Regions from separate parts of the Pleionea sp. WD8-19 genome, predicted to be linked through region 2. Evidence: predicted binding sites of a transcription regulator. Region 2 holds the regulator's gene; each other region holds the start of a gene.
What was found. Region 2 encodes sigma-54, which starts transcription at its own class of promoters, with help from an activator protein. Its sites were predicted from a motif close to TGGCACNNNNNTTGCTNT; they were not measured.

Region 1: a site for sigma-54 is predicted at 1,404-1,421, ahead of glnA (glutamate--ammonia ligase). Genes of this name have one in related genera too.
Region 3: a site for sigma-54 is predicted at 1,881-1,898, ahead of ACTUJY_RS10425 (RtcB family protein). Genes of this name have one in related genera too.
Region 4: a site for sigma-54 is predicted at 1,890-1,907, ahead of ACTUJY_RS16530 (NarK family nitrate/nitrite MFS transporter). Genes of this name have one in related genera too.

The regions. Positions count from the first base shown of each region.
Region 1 is NZ_JBUZOU010000019.1:15,740-19,957, forward strand. It holds gene ACTUJY_RS17980 (NAD(P)/FAD-dependent oxidoreductase) at 1-803, opposite strand, end outside; gene ACTUJY_RS17985 (2Fe-2S iron-sulfur cluster-binding protein) at 833-1,153, opposite strand; gene glnA (glutamate--ammonia ligase) at 1,471-2,880, shown strand; gene ACTUJY_RS17995 (DUF4124 domain-containing protein) at 2,997-3,581, shown strand; gene glnL (nitrogen regulation protein NR(II)) at 3,628-4,218, shown strand, end outside.
Region 2 is NZ_JBUZOU010000012.1:17,408-21,625, forward strand. It holds gene lptB (LPS export ABC transporter ATP-binding protein) at 1-470, shown strand, start outside; gene ACTUJY_RS14110 (RNA polymerase factor sigma-54) at 766-2,250, shown strand; gene hpf (ribosome hibernation promoting factor) at 2,395-2,682, shown strand; gene ptsN (PTS IIA-like nitrogen regulatory protein PtsN) at 2,688-3,161, shown strand; gene rapZ (RNase adapter RapZ) at 3,173-4,033, shown strand; gene ACTUJY_RS14130 (PTS sugar transporter subunit IIA) at 4,026-4,218, shown strand, end outside.
Region 3 is NZ_JBUZOU010000007.1:98,372-102,589, forward strand. It holds gene rtcA (RNA 3'-terminal phosphate cyclase) at 1-361, opposite strand, end outside; gene ACTUJY_RS10425 (RtcB family protein) at 437-1,669, opposite strand; gene rtcR (RNA repair transcriptional activator RtcR) at 2,066-3,667, shown strand; gene ACTUJY_RS10435 (HNH endonuclease) at 3,686-4,218, opposite strand, start outside.
Region 4 is NZ_JBUZOU010000016.1:31,122-35,339, reverse strand. It holds gene nirB (nitrite reductase large subunit NirB) at 1-1,523, opposite strand, end outside; gene ACTUJY_RS16530 (NarK family nitrate/nitrite MFS transporter) at 1,955-3,424, shown strand; gene ACTUJY_RS16525 (protein kinase domain-containing protein) at 3,446-4,218, shown strand, end outside.

The DNA.
Region 1 (4,218 bases), on a different contig from region 2:
TCCGTTTGTGCGAACTCATTGACCCAAATACCGTTATCGGTTTTTAATCCAGCCTGTGCCGCCAATTCTTCATTGGGTTGCACACCAATACCGACAATGATCAGATCAGCGGAATAAGTTTTACCATCGGAACACGCGACTTGGCGAACATGGTCATCACCGATAAATTCAGCCACCTGTTTATTGACAACAATGTCAACACCCTCTTCCCGATGTACGCGAGTGAAAAATTCTGAAACCTGCTCCGCTGTGACACGTTGTAACACGCGCCCGGCTGTTTCAATTATCGTGACGTTATGACCTGATTTGTTTAGCGCGGCAGCGGCTTCAAGGCCGATGTAACCACCACCCACAATGACAATATTTTTTGCACGCGGCAACTCTGCTTTAATGGCATTCACATCGGCATAATTGCGCAAATAATGAATGCCTTTTAAATCCGCACCGGGAACGTTTAATTGTCGCACACGTGCGCCAGTGCAAAGCGCTAATTTGTCGTAAGGTTCTACGTGCCCATCCAGCAAGGTGACCGATTGCTCACGACGATTAATTTGTTTAACCGGACGATTAAACAAAAACTCAATATTCTGTTTTGGATAAAACGCAGGGGGACGCAGGTAAATGTTTTCCAGAGCTTGTTCACCTGCCAGTAGGGTTTTAGAAAGTGGCGGCCGATGATAGGGAAAAGGCGCTTCGTCGCTGATGACCTTAATCGCACCCTGCCAGCCCATTTGTCGTAAACAAACCGCGAGATGAGTTCCGGCGTGACTGCCACCCACAATGACGCAAACTGGCTTTGACATAATTACATCCCTTTCGGTACAGAGCTAGATTAATACTGAGATTCTGGCATGCGCACAATCATCCCATCCATCTCTTCCGTTACAAAAATCTGGCAACTCAGTCGACTGTTCGATGCTGGATTATTCGCTACTGACAGTAACTCTTTTTCCATACCGTCGGCGGTACCGGTTTTATCCAAATAAGCTTCGTCGACGTAAACATGGCATGTGGCACAGGAACAACACCCGCCACATTCGGCAAGAATGCCATCAATCATATTTTCCATGGCACCTTCCATGATCGATTTACCGACGGCTACTTCCGCTTCAAATTCGTTTCCGGCGTGATCTATGTATTTTATTAACGGCATAAGTTTCCTCAAACTCATCTGCAACTGATTCAAAACGTGCCGTATTCTAACCGACTCGGCTCATACAGGCCATTGAGAGTCATCCATGATACCGGATAGACTGCTGTGCGAATCCTCACGCACCTTTTTAGTGCATCAATCTCGTAACCGTCTAATTTGGTGCATGCCACTTCCCTTTTTAAGCAGCTTTTCTATACTCTATTGCACTCCTGCCAGCGCTGTACGGTTTTTTGAGCCCCAAAATGGGGATTGGCACAAGGCTTGCTTAATGCTCGACAACAATTTTTATCCATTCAGACTTACAACCGGAGAACACCATGTCCGTAGAAAATGTGCTTAAGCTCATTCAAGAAAACGAGGTTAAATTCGTTGATTTACGCTTTACCGATACCAAGGGTAAAGAACAACACGTCTCTATTCCCGCCAAATTGGTCGACGCTGACTTTTTAAACGAAGGTAAAATGTTCGATGGCTCTTCCATCGCCGGCTGGAAAGGAATTAACGAATCTGACATGGTGTTAATGCCTGATACCGAAACAGCAACCATGGACCCTTTCTGTGAAGATCCGACATTAAATATTACTTGCGATATCTTAGAACCTGCCACCATGCAAGGCTACGATCGCGATCCTCGGTCGATTGCCCGCCGTGCCGAAGAATATTTGAAATCTACCGGTTTAGGAGATGAAGCCTACTTTGGTCCTGAACCCGAATTCTTCTTGTTTGAAGACGTGCGTTTCCAAACCGACATGTCCGGCTCTTTCTTCAAAGTCGACTGTGAAGAAGCCGCTTGGAATTCAGGTAAAGGCTACGAAGAAGGTAACTTTGGTCATCGTCCACGTGTAAAAGGCGGTTACTTCCCCGTTCCTCCGGTCGACTCTTCACAAGATTTGCGTTCGCAAATGTGTCAAATCATGGAAGAAATGGGCCTTGAAATCGAAGCTCATCACCATGAAGTCGCCACCGCCGGACAAAATGAAATCGCCACCAAATTTAACACTTTGGTAAAGAAAGCAGACGAGATTCAAAAATATAAATACGTCGTGCATAACGTCGCTCATGCTTACGGTAAAACAGCGACATTCATGCCGAAACCACTGGTTGGCGATAATGGAAGCGGCATGCACGTGCATCAGTCGTTCAGCAAAAACGGCGAAAACGTTTTCGCCGGTAATAAGTACGGTGGTCTTTCAGAAGAAGCGTTGTACTACATTGGTGGTATCATCAAACACGCGCGTGCGTTAAATGCGATCGCTAACGCTTCTACGAACAGCTATAAGCGTTTGGTCCCAGGATTTGAAGCACCGGTCATGCTTGCTTATTCCGCAAGAAACCGTTCCGCGTCCATTCGTATTCCTCATGTAACGTCTGCAAAAGCTCGTCGAATTGAAGTTCGATTCGGAGACCCAACGGCAAACCCTTACCTTTGCTTCGCCGCTATGTTAATGGCCGGTCTTGACGGAATTAAGAACAAAATTCACCCTGGCGACGCAATGGATAAAGATCTCTACGATCTGCCTCCAGAAGAAGCAAAAGAGATCCCAACGGTTGCTTCATCACTGGAAATGGCCTTGAATGCACTGGATCAAGACCGAGCGTTCTTAACTGAAGGCGGCGTGTTCAGCGACGACTTCATTGATTCATACATCAAGTTAAAGCGCGAAGAAGTTCAGCGTTTACAAATGACTACCCATCCGGTTGAGTTTGATATGTACTACAGCGTGTAACAAGATCCACTATGATAAAAAAGCCCGATCCGAGTATCGGGCTTTTTTTATAGCAAACTTACCTTATGATCGAATAGTCTAAGCAGTATCGTCGAGAAATATTGAAAGAGGTCATTATGAAAACATCGACTTTGTTCTGGATGTGTATTTTCAGCCTACTGGCATTACCCGTTTCTGCCACAGAGGAAAAACAGCAAGAAGGAGATACTTCGACAACGAAAAAAGTTTACCGTTGGGTCGATGAAAATGGCAAAGTGCATTACAGCGACGAACCACGCGAAAATGCCACGGAAATGACGATTCGTGATGTAAAAACAGTGAATTCCGTTGTTCCATCAAAAGGCCGAGAATTATTGCAACCCAAATCCGTTCCGACTCCCACCTCCGCTAAGGATTTCAAGTACACACAGTTTACGATTACGGCTCCAACCAACGACGAATCATTTTATGCCAATGATGGTATTGTCAAAGTTTCACTGTCCATTTCACCACCCATGCGCGATACCGATACCATCAATGTAAGAGTCAATGGCGAACTTAAACTGGAAAAAATCAAAGGCGCGAGCTTTCAGTTGAATGACTTAGAAAGAGGCACCTACAGCTTGTCTGTTGAACTCAAAGACAAAGACGGACAGCTATTAAAGTCCGATAGCTCGACATTTCACTTGTTAAAGCACAGCCGATTGAATCGAAAAAATTAAACCGTCCGTCATTAAAACGGCACCAATATGGTGCGCCTGGATATCAATGAACTATAATGGTGCAATGAAACCTTCCATTACAGCAGAAATCCAACAGCTGCTCCAAACCTCTGTGATCGTGATCGACGAAGCGATGACGTTGGTTTGGCTCAATGATGCGGCCGAAGCTCTGTTGGGTCACAGTTTGCGTCGCCTTAAAGCACAACCTTTGTTGGCGACGTTGGTCGCCGGCGACTTAACAGAAGACTTACTGCGTCAGTGCTTCACTCATAAAGGGCAGTGGCTGCTGGAAGATGCTACCCTGGTGACAACGCAAGCAGAATGGCCAGGTTGCCATATTTCTCTTAACTATCAACAACTTGATCGTCAACCAGTCGTACTGTTGGAAATCATGTGTGCTCGTGAACAACTCGGTATTCGTAAAGAATACCAGCTGCTCGATCAAAACAAAGTCAGCCTGTCGATGGTGCGAAACTTGGCACACGAAATTAAAAATCCACTCAGCGGACTGCGAGGTGCAGCGCAGTTGTTATCACGTAAAGTTCCTGAAGAACTTGAGCGCTTTACCCAAGTCATCGTTGCCGAAGCCGACCGTCTACAAACACTGGTCGATCGCATGCTGACACCGGCCAAAGTT
Region 2 (4,218 bases):
AAGCCTCTATTTTTCGTAAGTTGTCGGTTGCCGATAATATTTTGGCGGTACTGGAATTGAGAAAAGATCTCGACGAGTCGCAACAGCAACAGCAACTGGAAAAACTGCTCGGCGAGTTTCAAATTGAACACATTCGAAACAATCTCGGCATGAGCTTGTCGGGAGGTGAACGCCGACGCGTGGAGATTGCTCGAGCACTTGCCAATGACCCACAATTTATTTTGCTCGATGAACCCTTTGCCGGTGTCGATCCCATCTCCGTTAACGAGATCAAACAGATCATTCAACAGCTGAAACAACGAGGGCTCGGCGTGTTGATCACCGATCATAATGTGCGGGAAACCTTGTCGGTATGCGAACACGCCTACATAGTCAACGCTGGTGAACTGATCGCAGAAGGGAGTGCCGAAACGGTACTGAACAACCGTGTGGTTAAAGAAGTCTACCTGGGTGAAGAATTTAATCTATAAAAAGTTGATGTTGTGATGAGCATTTTTATTCCAAATTTAACGACTTCACTCGAAAGCTATATAAACAAATTTCTACTAGGCGCAAGCCATTGAAAACGCTAAAATAACCCCAATTGAGTTTACAAGGTTCGCTAGCTTTTCTAGAAAAACGCTTCCCGAAACCCAGTAACTTGCTATTATTAAATGGTGGGTACCACAATTCAGTCCACGGCTTTTCAAAAACTAACTCTCCTGCTTCAGGTAAATAGATGAAAGGCAACGATAAGATTCAACCTAACGGCTATAACCAAATTAAATGAAGCCATCGTTACAATTAAAAATTGGTCAGAGTCTGACCATGACGCCTCAACTGCAACAAGCCATTCGACTGTTGCAGCTCTCCAGTCTTGATTTGCAAAATGAAATTCAAGAAGCGTTGGAGTCTAATCCGATGCTGGATGGCGCCGATGATATTAGCAATGACGAGCTGATCGACGGTAAAGACTCAAAAACCAACGGCAAGCAAGAGCCCAAAACCGAAGACAGTGAACTGGATACGTCTGACGCGTTACAGAATGACTCGATTGAGAAAGATCTGGTCGTCGACACGCAATGGGAAGACTGGCAATACACTCCACCAACCTCTCTGTCTCGCTCCGACGATGAAAAAGAGTTTGAATTTCAAGGTGAAACCACTGAGTCGTTGCAAGATCATTTGCAATGGCAATTAACCTTAACACCCCTTTCCGAAAAAGATAAAGCTATCGCTACGGTCATTATTGATGCAATCGACGACGAAGGATACTTGCGAACGCCACTCGACGATCTGTTGCAACTGATTAACCAGGATGAACTGGAAAATTTTGAAGAACAAGTAGAACTCGATGAACTGGAAGCGGTGTTGCGGTTGATTCAATCCTTTGATCCGATTGGTATTGCAGCGCGTGATCTAAAAGAATGCTTACAAATTCAATTGAGACAATTTAACGAGCACACGCCGTTTTGGCTGGAAGCCAAAGAGTTAATCGAACAACACTTTGACGCCCTCGCCTCGAAAAACTACAAACAAATTTTACGATTAACCAAATGGCCAGAAGATTTCTTAAAAGAAGTCATGGCTTTTGTCCAACGACTCAACCCTCGTCCTGGTAGCGCCATAACCAGTGGTCAACCCGAATACGTTGTCCCGGATGTTTTCGTTAGCAAACAAAACGGTCGCTGGAAGGTCGAGCTGAACCCCGATTGCGCTCCCAAATTGCGCATTAACAGTAACTATGCCTCATTAATTCGGCGTGCCGACTCAAGCGCCGACAACACCTTTTTGAAAAACAACCTGCAAGAAGCCAAATGGTTTATTAAAAGCCTGCAAAGTCGCAACGATACTTTGCTCAAAGTGGCCAGCAGCATTGTTGAAAAGCAGATTGGCTTTTTTGAGTACGGCGAAGAAGCCATGAAGCCATTAATTCTGTCCGATATAGCACAAGAAGTGGACATGCACGAGTCGACGGTTTCACGTGTGACGACGCAAAAGTACATGCACACACCACGCGGTGTGTTTGAATTAAAATATTTTTTCTCCAGCCACGTCAGTACCGTAACGGGTGGCGAGTGCTCGTCGACTGCAATACGAGCCTTGATAAAGAAACTGATAGCGGCAGAAAACAGTGCCAAACCACTCAGTGATAATAAAATTGCTGCTTTATTGAAAGATCAGGGGATTAACGTTGCGCGCCGAACCATCGCCAAATACCGCGAAGCCATGAATATTCCCCCTTCCAATGAACGTAAATCGCTTATTTAAGTCAAAAAGAATGACGTAAATACGCGTTTAAACAAACGATGAGAACCTACGGAAGCAAACCTTTTCATTTTAAGTTTGTTTCTTTGTGTCAAAGCTGAAGCATTACTTCAGTATGTGTTACCTACAAACAGAAGGAAGTCGACTATGCAAATTAACTTAACTGGCCACCACGTCGATATCACCGAGTCATTGCGTAATTTTGTGCATGAAAAATTCGAAAAGCTGGAACGTCACTTCGATCATATTAATAACGTGCACGTTGTGTTGAGTGTGGAAAAACTCCGACAAATTGCTGAAGCAAAATTAAATGTTAACGGCGGAGAGTTATTTGCCAACTCCGAAGATGAAGACATGTACGCAGCTATCGACTCCTTGATCGACAAGTTGGATCGCCAGGTGATTAAGCACAAGGAAAAACTCATTCGTCATTAATTGTTATGGATTTTATCAGTTGTCTTAAGCCCGAGCGCACCCTGGTAGGTGCCTCGGCCTCTAGTAAAAAAAGAGCATTCGAAATACTCAGTCAGTTACTTTCCAATTCTTGCGACACGCTATCCGAGCAAGATGTGTTGGACAGCCTGTTTGCACGTGAACGTTTAGGCTGCACGGCCTTAGGTCAGGGAATTGCAATTCCTCACGGTCGTTGTAATCATTGTGATCAAATCATTTGCGCGGTGATCATGTTGGACAAAGGTGTAGATTATGAAGCGCCAGACAAACAACCCGTGGATATTATGTTCGCCTTGCTCGTACCGGAAAAAGCTCATGACGATCACATTGAGTGTCTGGCAAATATCGCTAAATTATTAAAACAGGAAGGCTTCTGCCGTCAATTAAGAAACGCATATAATAACCAAGCACTCTATGATATAGTCGAAACTGCGGTACAAAAACAAACCAATAATCATTAGTTAAATTAAATATGAAGCGCGTCATACTCAGTGGTCGCTCCGGCTCAGGAAAAACAGTAGCGCTCAGGGCTCTGGAAGATCAGGGATTCTATTGTGTCGACAATATTCCATTGTCGCTGATACCGCAATTGGTCGATACCTTCGAGATAAAACATCAAGATCTGGCTTTAGGTGTTGATGCGCGCAGCTTTCCATCCGACCTTCATAAGTTTTCTGAAATTCTCGACAGCATCAGCCAAAAAGGCGAACATTTTCAGGTATTTTATATTGATGCTGATGATGCCACGCTGCTGAAGCGATTCAGCGAAACTCGGCGGCGTCACCCATTAACGCAAAGTGGCTATTCTTTAAAAGAGGCGATCGCCAAAGAACGCGAGTTACTCGAGCCCATTGCTCTAGCTGCCGATCTTCTGGTTGACACTACGTCGATGACGCCGTACGCGTTGCGCGATTATATTAAAGAAAGGGTGTTGGTTCCGCACGAATCGAACATGGATATTTTGTTCCAATCGTTTGGCTTTAAAAATGGAATTCCAACGGACGCTGACTATGTTTTTGATGTTCGTTGCTTGCCTAATCCTTACTGGGATCCCAAGTTACGAGAATACAACGGCACACAAAAGCCCATCATCAACTTTCTAGAAACTCAGCCGCAAGTCATGGAGTTTTTCTGGCAATTGAAGGTATTTTTACACACTTGGCTGCCCCGCTTTGAGCAAGACAATCGAAGCTATATGACCATAGCGATTGGTTGCACTGGTGGACACCATCGAAGTGTTTATATGGCCGAAAAGCTGGCGGCGTATTTTCGTGAAGAGCGCCCCAACGTTAAAGTCGTGCACCGCGATCTGCCAAAGGAACCTCATGAGTAGCGTCAGTGTTTTAATTCTGTCACGATCCATGGCTGGCAAAGAAATGCTGAGTGTCGTGAAAAAGCGACTCGACTCGTTACCACTCGACTGTCATAGCTTAACCTTTAACCCCGAAGCCAGTGTTACCATTGTATATCCGCATATTGCCCATCGAATACAAAGTATTGATAATGGCGCTGGTGTTT
Region 3 (4,218 bases), on a different contig from region 2:
TTAACTCAACATTAGATACACCTCGAGCTAGTAGCAATGCCGGTAAAATTGTTTGAAATACCAGTGTTGTACTCCCAGCTGTACCTATCGAGTATCGGAATCGTCCATGCTTAATTGCTTTAGGATTAAAAGTAACTCGCATCGAACCCAACTCATCCCCTTCAACTTCGGCATTACCGATTTCCTGCGCCGCTCGAACACAAGTTAAGTGTTGTCGTAATAAACCTTTTTTTTTGCGGCCAGCACGAATGTTTTTTATTTCAATCGGCACTCCTAGACACATAGACAGTGATAAGGAGGTTCGCAATATTTGGCCGCCACCTTCGCCTTGTGAGCCGTCAATTATTAATTTTGATTTCATTTAAAGCACTCTTATCATTAAATACAAAATTGATTAGCAAGAACTCCTTTTCGAAATAACTCCGTATAAATCAAGCTAACCTTTTACACAAACCACCTGTTTCAATGTATGAACCACTTCAACCAAATCTTTTTGAGCATTCATCACATCATCGATGTTTTTGTAAGCTTTTGGTGTTTCATCAATTACGTTTACATCTTTTCGGCATTCCACATCTTTGGTTGCCTCTAAGTGCTCTTCTAGAGACACCAACTTCTTCGCCTGTGTTCGCGACATCACACGCCCGGCACCATGACTGCAGCTACAAAAACTGTCTTCATTACCTAGTCCACGTACAATAAATGATCGCGCACCCATGCTTCCGGGAATGATCCCCATTTCGCCTTTTCTTGCTCGAACCGCACCTTTTCGAGTAACTAATACATTTTTACCGAAATGATGCTCTCGCGAAATATAATTATGGTGACAATTAACCGCTTCTAACTCAGCATCAAACTTAACATTCATGACCGAATGGATTGCAGCAATCGTTCGCTTCATCATGACTTCACGATTGACTTTGGCAAACATTTGAGCCCACTCCACAGCTTCAACATAATCATTAAAGTGTTCACTACCTTCCGGCAAATAAGCTAAATCTCTATCCGGCAATTGAATATGCCAACGCTCCATATCTTTTTTCGCTGTTTCAATAAAGTGCGTACCGATTCGGTTACCGACACCACGCGATCCGCTATGAAGCATGATCCAAACTTGATCAGATTCATCCAAACAGACTTCGATAAAGTGGTTACCCGTACCTAACGTACCCAAGTGACCCAGATTATTGGTGTTTTTCAAAACCGCATGCTTGTTACACAATTCTAAAAACTTGTCGGACAATCCGTTCCAAGCTTTGGCGACATCGTCGGGAATATTTCCCCAGGCACCTTTATCTCTCGATCCACGGGCTCTGACCGATCGACCGTGAGGTACAGCGGCTTCAATGGCGCTTCGCATAGCAAATAAACTATCGGGCAATTGCGAAGCGTTTAATGACGTTTTCACAGCCATCATTCCACAACCAATATCCACCCCTACAGCGGCAGGAATTACCGCCCCAACAGTTGGCACTACACTACCTATGGTTGCGCCTTTCCCTAAATGCACGTCTGGCATTGCCGCTACCCACTTATGAATGAAAGGTAATGACGTAATATTACTTAATTGCTTTTTTGCGTCCTCTTCAAAAGGCACACCCTTGGTCCAGGATTTGATAAACGCTTTACCCTGACCTTCAAAAATTTCGTAATTTAATTGTTCGCTCATTTTGATACTCCTTTTGGGCGACAGTTAATCAATAGCACCGTTAATTGACGGAAATTAGCATGAACACCATCAGCTTGAGTCGATTGACACATTGCTGCTCGCTGAGTGGTTGAACTTATTAGTCCGCTTCTTACAATGGTTCTGCCATTTCCATAAGGTTGATACCTTTTCATTGTGCTACCTCTTTTACTCATTGAAACTTACACTAGGTAATTCAATCCGTGTGCCAACTTTTCAAGCCTCCCCCATTATCTTCATAACAAATTGTTTTTATTATTTATTTTTAAAGTACTGGGTCAAACGTAAACACTTTGCTAAACTATCCACTAACTCACATGTATATCCTTATAGATATATAAATATCCTTTTAGATACCAGAAATATAAAAGAATCATTATGCGAAACAAAACCGTCGCATTCAGTATTTTGGGAACGCAGTTGGATTATGCTGGAAGACGAAGCGATCGCTGGAACAAATGGCGGCCAACCGTATCGCTTTGCTCGCAACCCGACTTGGTCATCGACGAGTTATTTTTGCTGCACGATGATCGAAGCCAAAAATTAGCCGATACCACAATAGACGACATTGCTTCGATCTCGCCAGAAACCAAAGTTCATGATCATTTAATTCATTTCGATGATCCCTGGGACTTTGAAGAAGTCTACTCAAGGCTATTTGACCTTTGCGCGTCGTTGAAATTTAACAGTGAAAACAACGACTATCTATTTCACATCACAACCGGAACTCACGTTGCACAGATCTGTATTTTTTTATTGACCGAAAGCCGACACTTTCCTGGACGTTTGATTCAAACGGCCCCTGGACGCGGCGTTCAGAAAGTCGTTGGAAAATATCAAATCATTGATCTCGACTTGTCACGTTACGATCACATTGCTTCGCGATTTCAACAACAACAACTGTCTGGCGAAGCATTCTTAAAGGGTGGTATTGCTACAAAAAATAAGCAGTTCAATCAATTGATTTCTCAACTGGAAAAAGTTGCGATTCGTTCATCAGCACCTATTTTACTAAAGGGACCAACCGGTGCTGGTAAAACTCAATTAGCCCAACGCATTTACGCCTTAAAAAAGAAACGTGATATGGTTTCTGGGCGATTGGTTTCGGTTAACTGCGCAACATTAAAAGGCGATAGCGCCATGTCGTCGCTTTTCGGGCATACCAAAGGAGCGTTTACCGGAGCTCAAACCAAACGCGAAGGATTTTTATTATCTGCCAATAATGGAGTGCTGTTTCTCGACGAAATTGGCGAACTGGGGCTGGATGAACAAGCCATGTTACTGCATGCACTTGAAACTCATACTTTTTATCCTGTCGGAAGCGATAAAGAAGTAACCAGCCATTTCCAACTCATTGCCGGTACCAATAAAGACTTACAGAAAATGGTTGTCGACGGCAGCTTTCGTGAAGATCTGTTAGCCAGAATAAATTTATGGACGTACGAATTACCTGGATTAAAAGATCGACGAGAAGATATAGAGCCCAATATCGAATATGAACTTAGTGAGTTTTCCAAAAAGGAAAGCAAAAAAATTGACTTCAACAGCGAAGCTAAAAGTCATTTTATGGCATTTGCACTTGCACCAACTTCATTATGGCGAGGCAATTTTCGCGATCTCAATGCGTCAATCACACGAATGGGAACACTTGCCGAAGGCGCCAGAATCACAAAAGATGATGCAAAGGAAGAAATCGAACGTCTTCAAAAACAATGGCAATCGGCACTCTCTCAGCCTAATTCAGTTGATCTCAGCAATTACTTTTCAAATAAACAGCTCAGTGAAATTGATGAGTTCGACAAACATCAATTATGTTACGTCATCAGTGTTTGTCAAAGACATCCTTCCATGGCCTCTGCCGGTCGAGAATTGTTCGACAAAAGTCGTTTGCAAAAGGTAAAAGTTAATGATTCAACACGGCTGCAAAAATTCTTGGCAAAATTTGGACTAACTTTTGAACAGTTAAACCATTCCAATTAAGCGCTCTTCGAAAGGCTTCTAAGCAGCCAACCGGACAAACCCTTGCGACAAATAATCCATTTGATCGGCCAAGATATGACGATTCAATAAAGCCAAGTACTCAAACTTATTCGGAGTAAAAGGAACGGCTAGCAAAGGCATACTTGCCTGCTCCGGGGTTCGACAGCCTTTGTGATTGTTGCAAGTTTTGCAGGCAGTCACACAGTTCGTCCAGCAATCTTTACCACCTTGTCCTTTTGGAATAACGTGGTCCCGCGTAAGTGATGTTTTAACGCACGACAATCCACAATACATGCACATAAAATTATCACGAGCAAACAACGCGCTGTTGGTTAAACCTGGTACACGACGCACCTGATCATGCATTTTTCCTTCAATCGCAATAACGGGCGCAATATCCAAAAAAGTCTGGCGTCCTGTTAATCGACAAGTACCACCTCGTAATCGAGTTTCATAATTACCCAAACTCCAAAGAACTTGACGTTTCGCGTAAAAGCTTGCGGCCTGTTCTAGGTTGATCCACGACATCGGGTTTCCTGCTTTATTTAAAC
Region 4 (4,218 bases), on a different contig from region 2:
TGGTACAGTTCTTGTCGACTGTAATTGAAGTGCTCGCAAATGGAATGGTCTATTTCGATCCCCGATTTTTCCAACTGATGGTCCAGCAACTGCTTGAGTAATGGAGCACATCCACCACAACTGGTTGCCGCTTTAGTTGATTGTTTCAGTTCGGCCAAATCGATAATGCCTTTATCGATTACCTGACAAATTGTCGACTTGGTGACATTGTTACAAGAACAGATAGGTGCGGATTCTGGCAACGCGTCCACACCCATCGCGTTACTTTGACCGTCCATTTGTGGTGCGATCAAGGCACCCGGGTCGTTATTTAACTTTGTGTTATTCAAATACAATTGGTGCAATCCCGAATATTCCTTGGCATCACCCACTAATATTGCACCGACCAAGGTGTTTGTTCTTTTATTAAGAAAAAGCTTTTTATAGAAGCCTTTATCCTCATTGTGATAGATAAAAGCCGAAACATTGTCATTATGGTTATGCACCTGTCCGATACTGGCGACATCGATGCCCAGCAATTTCAGTTTGGTGCTCATGTCAGCGCCCTGAAATTTTTCAACCTTGTTGTTATCGATAATCGAGGTGTTTTGCGTCACTCGATAGGATAAATGTTTTGCGGCAATACGAGCCATTCGATAGCCAGGTGCTACCAGGCCAAACGTTTTATTTTGCCACGCCGCCACTTCGCCGATAGCGTAAATACGCTCATCCGAAGTCTGACAGTACTCATTAATGTTTACACCGCCGCGTTCACCGAGTTGTAAGCGAGCTTGTTTTGCAATGCGATCATTCGGTCGAATTCCTGCAGAAAATACCACCATATCGGTTTCCAGTGTATCTCCATCAGTAAAGTGCAAACAGTATCGTGCACGTTTTCCGTTAACAATTTTTGTTGTTGCTTTATTGGTGAATACTTGAATGGATAACTGTTCGATCAAAGATTTTAAGGTGCTACTGGCGGTTGAATCTAACTGATTCGCCATTAAACCGGGAGCAAACTCAACCACCGATGTTTTCAGTTGCAAGTTTTTCAAGGCGTTCGCTGCTTCCAGTCCTAGCAGGCCACCGCCAATCACGACACCGCTATTGGATCTTTGCGCGGATTGCTTAATCGCATCCAAGTCATTTAATGTTCGATACACATGACAATGTTCACGATTATTACCGTCGATAGGTGGTACAAACGGAAAGGAGCCTGTGGCAAGAATTAAAAAGTCGTAATTGTATTGACTCTCTCGATCGGTACTAACGACTCGCTTACTGCAATCAATGTTCAGCACTTTCTCTTTGAGCTTCAGTTGCAGATTAGGACGTTGAAAAAAGTCTTTCTCTACAAGCGATAACTGATCTTTGGTTTTTCCTTCGAAATAGCGGCTAAGTCCTACCCGATCGTAAGCCGGATAAGCTTCTTCGCAAAGTACGGTGATCTCGACCTCGTTTATAATTGGAGCGTTCACCATCTCTTCAACAAATTTATGGCCGACCATGCCATGACCGATTACCACTATTTTCTGTTTCGTCATTGTTTGTTTTTAACGTTATCCCGTATTGAATTTAGTAAAGGCAATTGCTGTGCCATACATGAAAGGATGAGGGAACGAAGTGCGAGAATTGGAAGATGATGCGTATTACAAATCAGGGAATAGTAATTTAGCGCTTAATTTTATTTTGCTCTTGATTGAATGATGTTCTTTTTTGGCGCAACCGAACTTTAAAGCGATATGTGTTGCACTCAATTGGTACTTGATTTTTCATGGTGGAACGAAGTTCATGAAGATCTTAACCACTCACGTGCTATTTTTAGTGATGGTTATTCCCCAGGAACGGTTTCGCGCTTTCTCGGCTACCAAGGGCATTCCTTGCACCATGAACATTGCGCCATTTTCTCATGGCACATCAATTGCCTCAGAGCTTTGAACCAACCCATTAACAGGAACAAAACTGGGGCACTTTTATGAGCATAAAAAAATTTAACGTGTTGGATCTTTCGCAAGCTCGGATTCGTTTATTGCACCTTAGCTGGATTGCATTTTTTATTTCTTTTGTTGTGTGGTTTTCTCATGCGCCACTTTTAGCACATATTAAAGAGGCATTTAATTTAACGTCGGATCAGATCAAAGCGTTATTGATACTCAATGTCGCCCTCACTATTCCTGCACGTATGGTCGTGGGTATGCTGGTAGATCGGTGGGGGCCCAGGGTTATTTATTCAGCATTATTAATAACGTCTTCTTTTATTTGCTTTGCTTTTGCGTTGGCGCAAAGTTTTGAACAACTGGCCATTACACGTTTCCTATTGGGCTTCGTGGGTGCCGGATTTGTTATTGGTATACGTTTGGTCAGTGAGTGGTTTTCTGCACGTGATATCGGATTGGCTGAGGGTATCTACGGTGGTTGGGGGAACTTTGGCTCAGCTGCAGCAGCAATGTCCTTGCCTACGGTTGCTTTAATTTTTGGCGGACAAGATGGGTGGCGTTACGCGATTGGCTGCACGGGTTTGATTGCCTTGTGTTACGGGCTTTTCTTTTTTTGGCGTGTAAGAGATACACCCGTAGGTTCGGAATATTTTAAACCGCATCGTTCCGGAGGCCTCGAAGTGTCCACTAGAAACGATCTGATTTTGTACTTGATGATGACCATACCTATGTCGCTAACTTTATTGGTGCTGATTTGGAAGTTAGGGCCAGGCAATTTGGCTTTGATACCCGAAGTCGGTATTTATGTTTTGTACGTTTTGGTTGTGTTGATGGCCACGTTTCAAGTTTTTCAGATCATTCGTGTGAATAAAGAACGATTTAACAAGCCGTTACCGGAATTTGATCGTTACGCTTTCAAGCAGGTAGCGGTTCTCGATTTAGCTTACTTGGTAACGTTTGGTTCTGAACTGGCCGTGGTTTCGATGTTGCCTTTGTTTTTTATGGAGACATTCGATCTGGATCCAGTAAAAGCCGGTTTACTCGCATCGGGTTATGCATTTATGAACTTAGTGGCGCGTCCTGGTGGTGGATGGTTGTCTGATAAATTCGGTCGAAAAAGTTTATTAACGTTATTACTGGTCGGTTTAACCTTTGGCTATTTGATCATGAGCCAAATTGACAGTGGCTGGCCATTGGCACTTGCGGTAGTAGCGACCATGTGTTGTTCTTTCTTCGTTCAAGCGGGAGAAGGCGCTGTATTTGCTACGGTACCTTTAATCAAACGTCGACTGACTGGTCAAATTGCTGGCATGGTCGGCGCCTACGGTAACGTGGGGGCTGTGATTTTTTTAACGCTATTGACGTTTGTTGAAGCTTCAACGTTTTTTATGATCATTGCAGTGTTTGCGGCAGTTACAATTGTTTTCGTGCAGTTCATGGATGAGCCCAAAGGACACATTGCCGAAGTGCGTCAGGATGGCAGTGTTGAATTGATAGAAGTGAGTTAAAACACGGACATAAGAAGAAGTATGGGGCTATCGCAACTGGAACATTTGCAATACACGGTTGATGTGGAGTTGGCACAACTATCGTTTGCGGGTATAAAGTCAGTCAATGAAGACAGTATCGGAATACGCGTTCCTGAAGGACGTCTCTTGGCAACAAAGGGGATGGTTGCGGTTATTGCAGATGGTGTATCCGCCGCAGCAGGTGGCAAAGAAGCAGCGGAAACCTGTGTGGTTAATTTTATTCAGGACTATTTCGCCACGCCCGAAAGTTGGAGTGTAAAGCACTCGTCGCAAAAAGTACTTACTGCGCTGAATCGATGGCTATTCTGGCAAGGAAGGCATTTAAACGATCAGCATAAAGGTTATCTTTGCACGTTAAGTATTTTAATTATCAAATCACAAACGGCCTATTGCTTCCATGTTGGTGACTCTCGAATTTATCAGATGCGTAATCAAAAGCTATTGCAGCTGTCTCGTGATCATGCGAGAGAGGTAGCTCCAGGGAAAAAATATTTATCGCGTGCAATGGGCTTAGAGCCAGATTTAAAAGTGGATTACTTCACATTTCAATTGCAGCCCAACGATTATTATTTACTCACTACGGATGGTGTTCACGATACGTTGACTGACAGTGAAATGTTTTCCATTATCAATCAACATAAACACAGTCTTGATTGGCGTTGTGAACAATTAATAAAAAAAAGCGGTCAGCGGGGAAGTCAAGATAATTTGAGTTGTCAGTTAATAAAACTGAATACATTGCCTTCCATTAGTGCGGATGAGCTTTACCGTCA